DNA from 2 places in the Kitasatospora sp. NPDC051170 genome. Region 1 is predicted to be linked to the other one. Evidence: riboswitches for the same ligand, from Rfam matches in the RefSeq annotation. Region 1 holds a riboswitch; the other holds the start of a gene.
What was found. Region 1 has a riboswitch for thiamine pyrophosphate ahead of thiO (glycine oxidase ThiO). Riboswitches for the same ligand answer to the same signal wherever they lie in the genome.
Positions count from the first base shown of each region.

Region 1 (5,330 bases):
GTGGACCAGCCCGGCGCGGTGGGCGGCGCCGAGGGCGGCGAGCACCGGCTCCAGGACGTCCAGGGCGGCGCGCACCGACAGGGCGCCGCGGTCGCGCAGCAGGTCGCGCAGGGTGCGGCCGGGGACGTACTCCATGGCGAGGAAGGTGTTCCCGCCGTCCGCGCCCTGGTCGAAGACGTTCACCACGTTGGGGTGGGTGAGCCGGGCGATCGCCTTGGCCTCGCGGATGAAGCGGGCGGTGAATCCCTCGTCGCCGGCCAGCTGCGGGTGCATCACCTTGAGGGCGACGACCCGGTCGAGCCGGGTGTCGGTGCCCTTGTAGACGGTGGACATCCCGCCTGCGGCGATGCGCTGCTCGACCCGGTAGCGGCCGTCGAGCAGGGTACCGATCAGGGGGTCGTGCATTCCCGTGTCCACCCGGGGGAGTCTAGTGGCGCGCTCGGAGCCCGGACCCGGAGGGCGCCGCCTCCGGGACCGGGTTGTGACATGCGTGACGTGGCCGGGTGGCCTCGCTAGAACGCGGGCCGCTCCCGGGTGTCGAGGTCCGCGCGGCCGGCCATCGCGGAGGACGCCTCCGCGTGGAAGCGGCGCGGGATGCGGCCGGCCCGGTGGGCCAGGCGTCCGGCCTCGGCGGCGTGCCGCATGGCCTCGGCCATCAGGACCGGGTCCTGCGCGCGGGTCACCGCGGAGGCGAGCATCACCGCGGAGCAGCCCAGCTCCATCGCCAGGGCCACGTCGGAGGCGGTGCCGGCGCCCGCGTCCAGGACGACGGGGACGGTTGCGGCCTCGACGATCAGCTGGAAGTTGTGCGGGTTGCGGATGCCCAGGCCCGAGCCGATCGGCGAGCCCAGCGGCATGATCGCCGCGCAGCCGACGTCCTCCAGCTTGCGGGCCAGCACCGGGTCGTCGTTGGTGTACGGCAGGACGGTGAAGCCGTCGTCGACGAGGGTCTCGGCGGCGTCCAGCAGCTCGATCGGGTCCGGCAGGAGGGTGCGCTCGTCGGCGATCACCTCCAGCTTCACCCAGTCCGTGCCCAGCGCCTCGCGGGCCAGGCGGGCGGTCAGCACCGCCTCGCCGGCGGTGAAGCAGCCGGCCGTGTTGGGCAGGACGCGGATGCCGTTGCGGGTCAGCACGTCCAGGACGGAGCCCTGGGTGGTGGCGTTCACCCGGCGCATCGCGACGGTGGTCAGCTCGGTGCCCGAGGCGAGCAGGGCGCGCTCCAGGACCTCCAGGCTGGGGGCGCCGCCGGTGCCCATGATCAGCCGGGAGGAGAAGGTCGCCCCGGCGATGGTCAGCAGGTCGTCGGCCATCGGTCAGCCTCCCTGGACGGCGGTGAGGATCTCGATCCGGTCGCCGCTGCTCAGCGGCGTTCCGGACCACGAACTGCGCGGCACCACGGCCTCGTTGAGCGCGGCGGCGACGCCGGTGTTGGCGGCGCTGACGGTGGCCACCACCTGGGCGAGGGTGGTGGCGGCGGGCAGCGTGCGGGGCTCGCCGTTGACGGTCAGGGCGATGTCGGTGGAGGTGGTCTCGGTCATGCGGCGGCCTTCGTGGCGAAGCGGGTGGGGGTGAACGGCAGTGCCAGGTCCGGGAGTTCGCCCGTGGCCAGGTACGCGCCGAGGAGGTCGGCGGTCACCGGGGTGAGCAGCACGCCGTTGCGGTGGTGGCCGGTCGCGGCGACCAGGCCGGGCAGGGAGGTCGGGCCGAGCAGCGGGGCGTTGTCGGGCGAGCCCGGGCGCAGGCCCGCGGCCGTCTCCACGAGCGGGAGTTCGGTGATGCCCGGGACCAACTCGTGGGCGTCGCGCAGGAGTTCGTACACCCCGCCGGCGGTGACGGTGGTGTCGTAGCCCTGCTCCTCACTGGTCGCGCCGATCACCAGCTCGCCGTCCTCGCGCGGGACGACGTACAGGTGCTGCCCGCGCACCACCGCGCGGACGTTGCGGGAGAGGAAGGGCCGGTACGCCTCCGGGATCCGCAGGCGCAGGATCTGGCCCTTCACCGGGCGGATCGCGGGCAGCACGCCCTCGGGCAGGCCCGGCAGCCGGTGGCTCCGCGCTCCTGCGGCCAGGACGACCTGATCGGCGGTGATGCTCTCGCCGGTGCTCAGCCGGGCGCCGGTCGCGCGCCCGTCCCCGACGAGCAGTTCGAGGGCCTCGGCCCGGTGGAGCAGGACGTTCGCGCCCTCGCAGGCGAAGGTCAGGGCCCTGAGCAGGCGGCGGGGGTCGACCTGGTGGTCCTCGGCCACGTGCAGACCGCCGCGCACGCCGGGGGCGAGCATCGGCTCCAGCTTCCTGGCCTCGCGGCCGGTGAGCCAGGTGGAGTCCAGGCCGAGGCGCAGGTGGAAGGCGTGCAGCTCGCGCAGTTCCTCGCGGTCGTCGGAGTCCAGCGCGACGGCGATCGTGCCGCAGCGGCGGTAGCCGGTGTCCAGGCCCCCGCTCGCCTCCGACAGCTCGGCGGCGAAGGCCGCGTACCGCTCGTTGGAGGCCATGCCCAGGCGCAGCAGCGGCTCCTCGCCGTACTGGAGCTCGGTGACCGGGGCGAGCATCCCGGCCGCGACCCCGGCGGCGCCGTGGCCGTGCGAGGGGTCCACCACGACCACGTTCCCCGCCCCGCGCTGCGCCGCGCGCCAGGCGACGGCGAGGCCGATGACGCCCCCGCCGATGACCAGGACCTCCGTGTGGGCACCCGGTAGCAAGCGTGACAAAGCTGCTCTCTCCCTTCGCCGGTATGACCCGGATCAGGTTCGGACGGTCGCAGGCCGTGCCAGCCCGCCTCTCAGCCCGGTGCGCCGGGCTCCCGTGTGTGCCCCCACCTTAACTCCGGGGCGTCATCGGACCGAAGGCCCGTACGCAGGGTGGGACGGAGCCCTGAGTACAGTGACGGGCGTGGCAGAGCTGAGCGGAACTGAGCGGGTGGCGGTCGTCGTCGGTGCCGGGCTGGCCGGGGCGCAGTGCGCCCTGAAGCTGCGGCAGGGCGGCTGGCGGGGGCGGGTCGTGCTGGTCGGCGAGGAGCCGCACGCGCCGTACGACCGGCCGCCGCTGTCCAAGGACGTCCTGCTGGGCAAGGCCGACACCACCACCCTGGACGTGGACTACGAGGGCCTCGGCATCGAGCTGCTCCTCGGCCGCCGCGCCACCGGCCTCACTCCCGGCTCCCTGGCCCCCGGAACCCTGACCCCCGGCTCTCTGGCCCCCGGAACCCTGACCCCCGGAACCCTGCACACCGACGCCGGGGACCTGTCGTACGACGCCCTGGTGATCGCCACCGGCGCCGTCCCGCGCGCCCTGCCCGGCGCCGAGCGGGCCCACCTGCTGCACACCCTGGACGACGCGCTGGCGCTGCGGGCGCTGCTGCGCCCCGGCCGCCGGCTGGTGCTGGTCGGCGCGGGCTGGATCGGCGCCGAGGTGGCCACCGCCGCCCGCCAGGCCGGCTGCGAGGTGACGGTGGTCGAGGCCGGAGCGGCCCCGCTGCCGGGCGCCCTGCCCGCGGAGATCGGCCGGGCGATGGCCCCCTGGTACGCCGAGGCCGGGATCGACCTGCGCTGCGGTGTCGGCGTGGAGGCCGTGGAGGCGGGCTCGGTCCGGCTGGCGGACGGTTCGCACCTGCCCGCCGACGAGGTCGTCGTCGGCATCGGCGCCCGGCCCGCGACCGGCTGGCTGGCCGGCTCCGGCGTCGAGCTGGACGCGAGTGGCGCGATCGTCGTGGACGGGCGGCTGCGCACCGGCGTGCCCGGCGTCCACGCGGCGGGGGACTGCGTCAGCTACCCCTCCGCCCGCTCCGGCGCCCGGCTGGCCGTCCAGCACTGGGACCACGCGCTGCAGTCCGGCGGCGCGGTGGCCGCCGCGCTCCTCGGCCTCGGGCTCGGGCTCGGCGAGGACGCGGCGCCGTACGACCCGGTGCCGTACTTCTGGTCCGAGCAGTTCGGCCGGATGGTCCAGTACGCGGGCCGGCACACCGAGGGCGACGAGCTGCTATGGCGGGGGAGCCCGGAGGACGGCTCCTGGTCGGTGCTGTGGCTGCGCGGGGGCGTGCCCAGCGCCCTGCTGGCCGTGGACCGGCCGCGCGACCTCGCCCAGGGGCGCAAGCTCATCGAGCGCGGCGCCGTACTGGACCCGGCCCTCGCGGCGGACCCCTCCGTGGCGCTCAAGGGGGCCACCGTTTAGCTCCGGACGGCGCGGAGGTGGCAGTCTGGTGGCGTGAGCGAGATCGAAAGCAAGATTGAAACCCTGGTCCCCGAGTGGATGTACCTCCCCGACATCTCGGAGCAGTGGGGGGTGCTGGTCACCGAGGTCCGGGACATGGTCAGGAAGCGTGAGCTGATCGCGGTCCGCCGGGGCCCCAACAAGTCGCTGCAAGTCCCTGCCGCGTTCATCGACGGCCCGGGGCTGGTCAAGCACCTGTCCGGCACCCTGAACCTGCTGCGCGACTGCGGGTACAGCGACGAGGAGATCCTGGAGTGGCTCTTCACCGAGGACCCGTCGCTGCCCGGTAGCCCGATCCAGGCGCTGCGGGAGAACCGCGGCACCGAGGTCAAGCGCCGTGCCCAGGCGATGCTGATCTGATGGCGGCGGACACGCGGCGTGCGCGGCTGGCGGACGCCCGGCTCTACCTGTGCACGGACGCCCGCCGCGCGCAGGGCGACCTGGTCGACTTCCTGGACGAGGCGCTGGCCGGCGGGGTGGACGTCGTCCAGCTCCGCGACAAGGGCCTGGAGGCCAAGCAGGAGCTGGAGGCCCTGGAGGTCTTCGCCGACGCCTGCCACCGCCACGGGAAGCTGCTGGCCGTCAACGACCGCGCCGACGTCGCCCACGCGGCCCGGCCGGACGTGCTGCACCTCGGCCAGGACGACCTGCCGGTGGCCGCCGCCCGGGCGATCCTCGGCGACGACGTGCTGATCGGGCGCTCCTGCCACGCCGAGTCCGAGGTGGACGCGGCGATCGCCGAGCCGGGTGTGGACTACTTCTGCACCGGCCCGGTCTGGCCGACCCCGACCAAGCCGGGCCGCCCGGCGCCGGGCCTCGGCCTGGTCTCGTACGCGGCGAAGCAGGCCACCGACCGGCCGTGGTTCGCCATCGGCGGGATCGACCTCGGCAACCTGGACGAGGTCCTGGAGGCCGGCGCCCGCCGGATCGTCGTGGTCCGGGCCCTCACCGCGGCCGAGGACCCCCGGGCCGCGGCCGCCGAGCTCGCCCGCCGGGTGCGCGCGGCGGTCTGACCGTACGACCGCGGAGGCTTCCGCCGTCCGCCTGTCCGTACGTCTCAGTACTTGCGGACGGTGGAAGCCTCCGCCAGCGCCAGCAGCACCTCGCGGGCCTTCTCGTCGGCGAGCG
Region 1 covers NZ_JBITFA010000011.1:217,698-223,027, reverse strand. Annotated here, with positions in the region: gene pknB (Stk1 family PASTA domain-containing Ser/Thr kinase) at 1-417, opposite strand, end outside; gene ACIBCA_RS23620 (thiazole synthase) at 513-1,310, opposite strand; gene thiS (sulfur carrier protein ThiS) at 1,314-1,538, opposite strand; gene thiO (glycine oxidase ThiO) at 1,535-2,704, opposite strand; TPP riboswitch at 2,698-2,810, opposite strand; gene ACIBCA_RS23605 (NAD(P)/FAD-dependent oxidoreductase) at 2,877-4,163, shown strand; gene ACIBCA_RS23600 (Rv2175c family DNA-binding protein) at 4,197-4,562, shown strand; gene thiE (thiamine phosphate synthase) at 4,562-5,215, shown strand; gene ACIBCA_RS23590 (polyprenyl synthetase family protein) at 5,260-5,330, opposite strand, start outside.

Region 2 (5,330 bases), on a different contig from region 1:
CGGAGGGGTACGACGGTGAAGCTGTTCCGGCTGGACGAGTTGGACGACGAACGGGCGGCCAACGACGGCGCGTACCTGCGCTTCCTGCGCGAGCCGCGGATGTCCGCCGGGCTGTACGCCCTCGCCCCCGGCGCGACCGACACCCAGACCGCGCACGACCAGGACGAGATCTACCAGGTGATCAGCGGCCGGGCCGAGCTGACCGTGGGCGCCGAGACCGCGACGGTCGGGCGCGGCACCGTCGTGTACGTGCCCGCCGGCACCCCGCACCGCTTCCACCACATCACCGAGGAACTGCGGGTGCTGGTGGTCTTCTCGCCTCCCGAGGACTGACCTCCTAGGGTTGCCGGCATGACCCGCAGCACCGGCAGCAGCCCCAGCCTCAGCCCCGGCCTCAACCTCAGTCTCACCGAGGAGCTCTGGGCGTCGATCGAGCCGATCTACGCCGAGATCCTCGCCCACCCCTTCCTCGGCGGCCTCACCGACGGCACCCTCCCCCGGGAGGCGTTCCGCCACTTCGTCGTCCAGGACTCGCACTACCTGCGCGACTACGCCCGCGCCCTCGCCGTCTGCGCCGCCAAGGCGCCCGGCGAGGAGGAGGTCCGGGCGTTCGCGGACGACGCGATCGGCGCGCTCGCCGCCGAGCAGGGCATGCACGCCGAGTTCCTCACCGCCTTCGGCGGCAGCGCCGAACAGGCCGCCGCCGAGCCGGTGCTGCCCACCACCCGGGCCTACACCAGCTACCTGCTGGCCACCGTGTACGGCGGCTCCTTCGCCGAGGCGGTCGGCGCGGTGCTGCCCTGCTACTGGATCTACGCCCGCGTCGGCGAGGCGCTGCTCGCCCAGGGCTCCCCCGACCCGCTGTACGCCAAGTGGATCTCCACGTACGGGGACGAGGCGTTCCAGTCCGTGGTGCGGCGGGTGCTCGCGCTCACCGACCGGCTCGGCGAGGAGATCTCCCCGGCCGAACGCCGCAGGGTGGTCGAGCACTTCACGACGACCTCGCGCTACGAGTGGATGTTCTGGGACGCGGCCTGGCGCGGGGAGCGCTGGCCGGTCTGACCTGCGCGGAGCCGTGGCCGGGGCCTGTTCCGGGCTTCGGGCGGGCGGTTCTCGGGGGCGACCCCGGGGGTCGGGGTCGGGGTGATCTCGGGGTTCTCTCCGGGCCGTTGGGCCTCGTTCCGGCGCAGGGGTCACCGTACGATCGAAGTACCGAAAGCGAGCGGGATGCGGCACCGGACGGCAGCCGGCCCGAGGGGAGAAGAGGAACCGACATGGCTGAGCTCTGGAAGTCGCTGCCCTCCTGGGTGCGCAACATCGTCATCCCGGTGCTGGTCCTGGTGCTGGCCTGGAACATCATCGGCTTCGTCGGCGCCGTACTGAGCATCATCATCAAGCTGCTGGTGGTCGTCGGCATCGCCGCCGCCGTGGTGATCCTGGTGAAGAAGGCCGCCAGGAGCTGAGCCGTCGGCCCCGACGCCCGAGCCGCTGAGGCCCGGCCCCCGCACCCCGGGGAGCCGGGCCCCGGGTGTTTTCGGCCCCGTGTCCGTCGGTGACGCCGTCTGGACCTGCGGGGATCGGATCGCTACGGTGTTGGGCGTCATGTGCAGGCAACACCGCCTGCGACGCGGGAGCTCGGAGCACCGGGCTGAGAGGGCGCTGACCGGGACGTCGACGGACGGACCGACGGCTGCGTCGACCGCAGGAACCTGACCGGGTAATGCCGGCGTAGGGAGTATGAGGTCAGATGACCACGTTCGAAGCACAGCCGCAGTCTGCCCAGGGCACCCCCGCCACCGCCCCCGACAGCGCCCGCAGCGGCTACCCCACCCCGGCCTGGCGCAAGGCCCACCGCGAAGGGTCCCGCCCCGACCTGCGCGTCCCGTACCGCGAGGTCGTCCTCACCAACGGCCGGACCGTCCCGCTGTACGACACCTCCGGCCCGTACACCGACCCGTCCTACGAGCCCGACGTGCGGCGGGGCCTGCCGCCGCTGCGCGACTCCTGGATCCGCCAGCGCGGCGACGTCGAGGAGTACGACGGCCGCGAGGCGCGTCCCGAGGACGACGGCATCAAGCACACCTCCCCGCGCGGCGGCGACCTGCGCAACCTCGACGCCGTCTTCCCCGGCCGCCCGCGCCGCCCGCTGCGCGGCCGCGACGGCGCGGCCGTCACCCAACTCGCCTACGCCAGGCGGGGCGTGGTGACTCCGGAGATGGAGTTCGTCGCCCTGCGCGAGGGCCTGGAGCCCGAGTACGTGCGCGCCGAGGTGGCCCGCGGCCGGGCCGTCATCCCGGTCAACGTGAACCACCCGGAGGTCGAGCCGGCGATCATCGGCACCAACTTCCTGGTGAAGATCAACGCCAACATCGGCAACTCCGCCGTCACCTCCTCGATCGAGGAGGAGGTGGAGAAGATGACCTGGGCCACCCGCTGGGGCGCCGACACCGTCATGGACCTCTCCACCGGCCGCAACATCCACACCACCCGCGAGTGGATCCTGCGCAACTCCCCCGTGCCGATCGGCACCGTGCCGCTCTACCAGGCCCTGGAGAAGGTCGACGGCAAGGCCGAGGAGCTCAGCTGGGAGGTGTACCGGGACACCGTCATCGAGCAGTGCGAGCAGGGCGTCGACTACATGACCGTCCACGCCGGCGTGCTGCTGCGCTACGTCCCGCTCACCGCGCGCCGCAAGACCGGCATCGTCTCGCGCGGCGGCTCCATCATGGCGGCCTGGTGCCTGGCGCACCACCAGGAGAACTTCCTCTACACCAACTTCGAGGAACTCTGCGACATCCTGGCCACCTACGACGTCACCTTCTCCCTCGGTGACGGGCTGCGCCCCGGCTCCATCGCCGACGCCAACGACGAGGCCCAGTTCGCCGAGCTGACCACCCTCGGCGAGCTCGGCCGCATCGCCCGCGAGCGCGACGTCCAGGTCATGATCGAGGGCCCGGGCCACGTCCCGATGCACAAGATCAAGGAGAACATCGACCTCCAGAAGGAGATCTGCGACGAGGCGCCGTTCTACACCCTCGGCCCCCTCGCCACCGACGTCGCCCCCGGCTACGACCACATCACCTCGGGCATCGGCGCGGCCATGATCGCCTGGTGGGGCACCGCGATGCTCTGCTACGTCACGCCCAAGGAGCACCTGGGCCTGCCCAACCGCGACGACGTCAAGACCGGCGTGATCACCTACAAGATCGCCGCCCACGCCGCCGACCTCGCCAAGGGCCACCCCGGCGCCCAGGCATGGGACGACGCCCTCTCCGACGCCCGCTTCGAGTTCCGCTGGGAGGACCAGTTCAACCTGGCCCTCGACCCGGAGACCGCCCGCGACTTCCACGACGAGACCCTCCCCGCCGAACCCGCCAAGACCGCGCACTTCTGTTCCATGTGCGGCCCGAAGTTCTGCTCGATGAAGATCTCCCAGAAGATCCGCGACGAACACGGCGTCGGCTCCACCGCCGTGAACACCGACTTCGACGCCGAGGCCCTCGCGGGCATGGCCGAGAAGTCCGCCGAGTTCGCCGCCCAGGGGAACAAGGTCTACCTGCCGCTGGTTGACTGACAGTTGGCCTGTGTGACGGGGTTGGGGGATCCGGTGATCCCCCAACCCCGTCGACTGCCTTCGGACGGTGGCCGGAGCGTGTTACGAGATGGCCCGGAGCCGGCCGGGGGACGGGTGGCGGAGTTGGTCGACGGCGTGGGCCGTCTCCTCGTCCGCCGGGAGGAAGACGACCAGCTGTTGGGCGTCGGAGGAGAGTTCGAGCGTCTCGCGCAGGAGCCGGAGTTCTTGTCCGGAGGGGTGGTTGAGCCGGAGCACGCCGCGTCGTGGAACCGCGTGACGGTTCAGGCGTTCGGTGAACTCGGGCCCGGCGACGGGCGCGAGTTCGGTGGTGAGCCACTCGGAGTTCTCGATGGACGGGCCGAGCCAGAGGTCGAAGGCGTGTTCGTCCGCAACGTCGTCCCAGTCGGCGAAGAACGTCCGGGCTCCGGGGTCGGTGAAGACGTAGCGGGTGAGGTTGGGGGCGTCCGCCTCGAGGAACCCGCTTGCGCCCAGCACCAGTTCGTAGCCGCTGGTGCGAGCGAGAACGTCGCCCAGCCGGTTGGTCACCACGGCGATTCCCGGTTCGAGGAGGCGAAGCGTTTCGAGGACGGTCGGCCGGACGCCGCGGGGCGGTGGCGCGGGCCGGGTGTGGGCGGCGCACTCACCGCCGGTGATCTTGGCGAGGTAGCGCAGGTGGTTTCGCTCCGCGGGGTCGAGGCTGAGTGCGTCGGCGAGCGCGTTCACGATCGGTACGGAGGGATTGCGGTCACGGCCCTGCTCGATGCGGGTCAGGTATTCCACGCTGATGCCGGCCCGCACGGCGAGATCCGAGCGTCGCAGACCCGGTGAACGACGACGGCCGCGGTCGGGCAGTCCCAGCGACTCCGGCTGGATGCTGTCGCGCTTGGCCCGGATGAAGTCCCCCAACGGCGTACCCATGCTGCGAGCATAGGGGGCCGCCCGCCGGCCGCGGAGTGCTCAGGGTGGCCCTGCGGGGGCTGGTCTGAGCCCGGTCTGGTTAAGGCTGCGGGCCGGCCCGATCGTGGTGGGCATGGAGAAGAAGAACCCCAAGCTGTTGATCATCGTCGGAAGCGTCCGTGAGGGACGGTTCGGCCCGGTGGTGGCCTCGTGGGTCGGCGAACAGGCCCGCACCCACGGCGGATTCGAGGTCGACACCGTGGATCTGGCCGAGATCGACATCCCGTTGGCGCTCCCCGCGGCGTCGCCGAAGTACGCCGGCGACGACTACCCCCGTCCGGCCGGTATGGCGCCGCTGACCTCGGCGCTGGAGGCCGCCGACGCGTTCGTCGTGATCACGCCGGAGTACAACCACAGCTACCCCGCCTCGCTGAAGGCCGCCATCGACTGGCACTTCACCCAGTGGACGGCCAAGCCCGTGGCCTTCGTCAGCTACGGGGGCGCGGCGGGCGGCCGGCACGCGGTGCTGCATCTGGAGAACGTGCTGACCGAGCTGCACGCCGTGACGATTCGCGACGGTCTGGCCTTCCCGAACTACTTCACGGCCTGGCAGGACGGCCGCCCGCTCGACTCCGAGGCACCCGGGTACGCCAAGACCCTGCTCGATCAGCTGGCCTGGTGGGCGGGCGCGCTCCGGTCGGCGCGCGAGGCCGCTCCCTACCCGGCATGAGGACGGCGACGATGGAGTACGTTCCGCTCGGAGGCACCGAGCTGCAGGTCAGCCGGATCGCGCTCGGTTGCATGGGATTCGGGGGCCCGGGGCAGGAGGTCCACCCCTGGGCCTTGGACGAGCAGTCCG
Region 2 covers NZ_JBITFA010000005.1:90,103-95,432, forward strand. Annotated here, with positions in the region: gene ACIBCA_RS13490 (cupin domain-containing protein) at 16-333, shown strand; gene tenA (thiaminase II) at 352-1,062, shown strand; gene ACIBCA_RS13500 (DUF5326 family protein) at 1,275-1,463, shown strand; TPP riboswitch at 1,618-1,752, shown strand; gene thiC (phosphomethylpyrimidine synthase ThiC) at 1,748-3,574, shown strand; gene ACIBCA_RS13510 (helix-turn-helix domain-containing protein) at 3,656-4,492, opposite strand; gene ACIBCA_RS13515 (NADPH-dependent FMN reductase) at 4,605-5,201, shown strand; gene ACIBCA_RS13520 (aldo/keto reductase) at 5,213-5,330, shown strand, end outside.
Region 2: another riboswitch for thiamine pyrophosphate. It lies ahead of thiC (phosphomethylpyrimidine synthase ThiC); the one in region 1 lies ahead of thiO (glycine oxidase ThiO).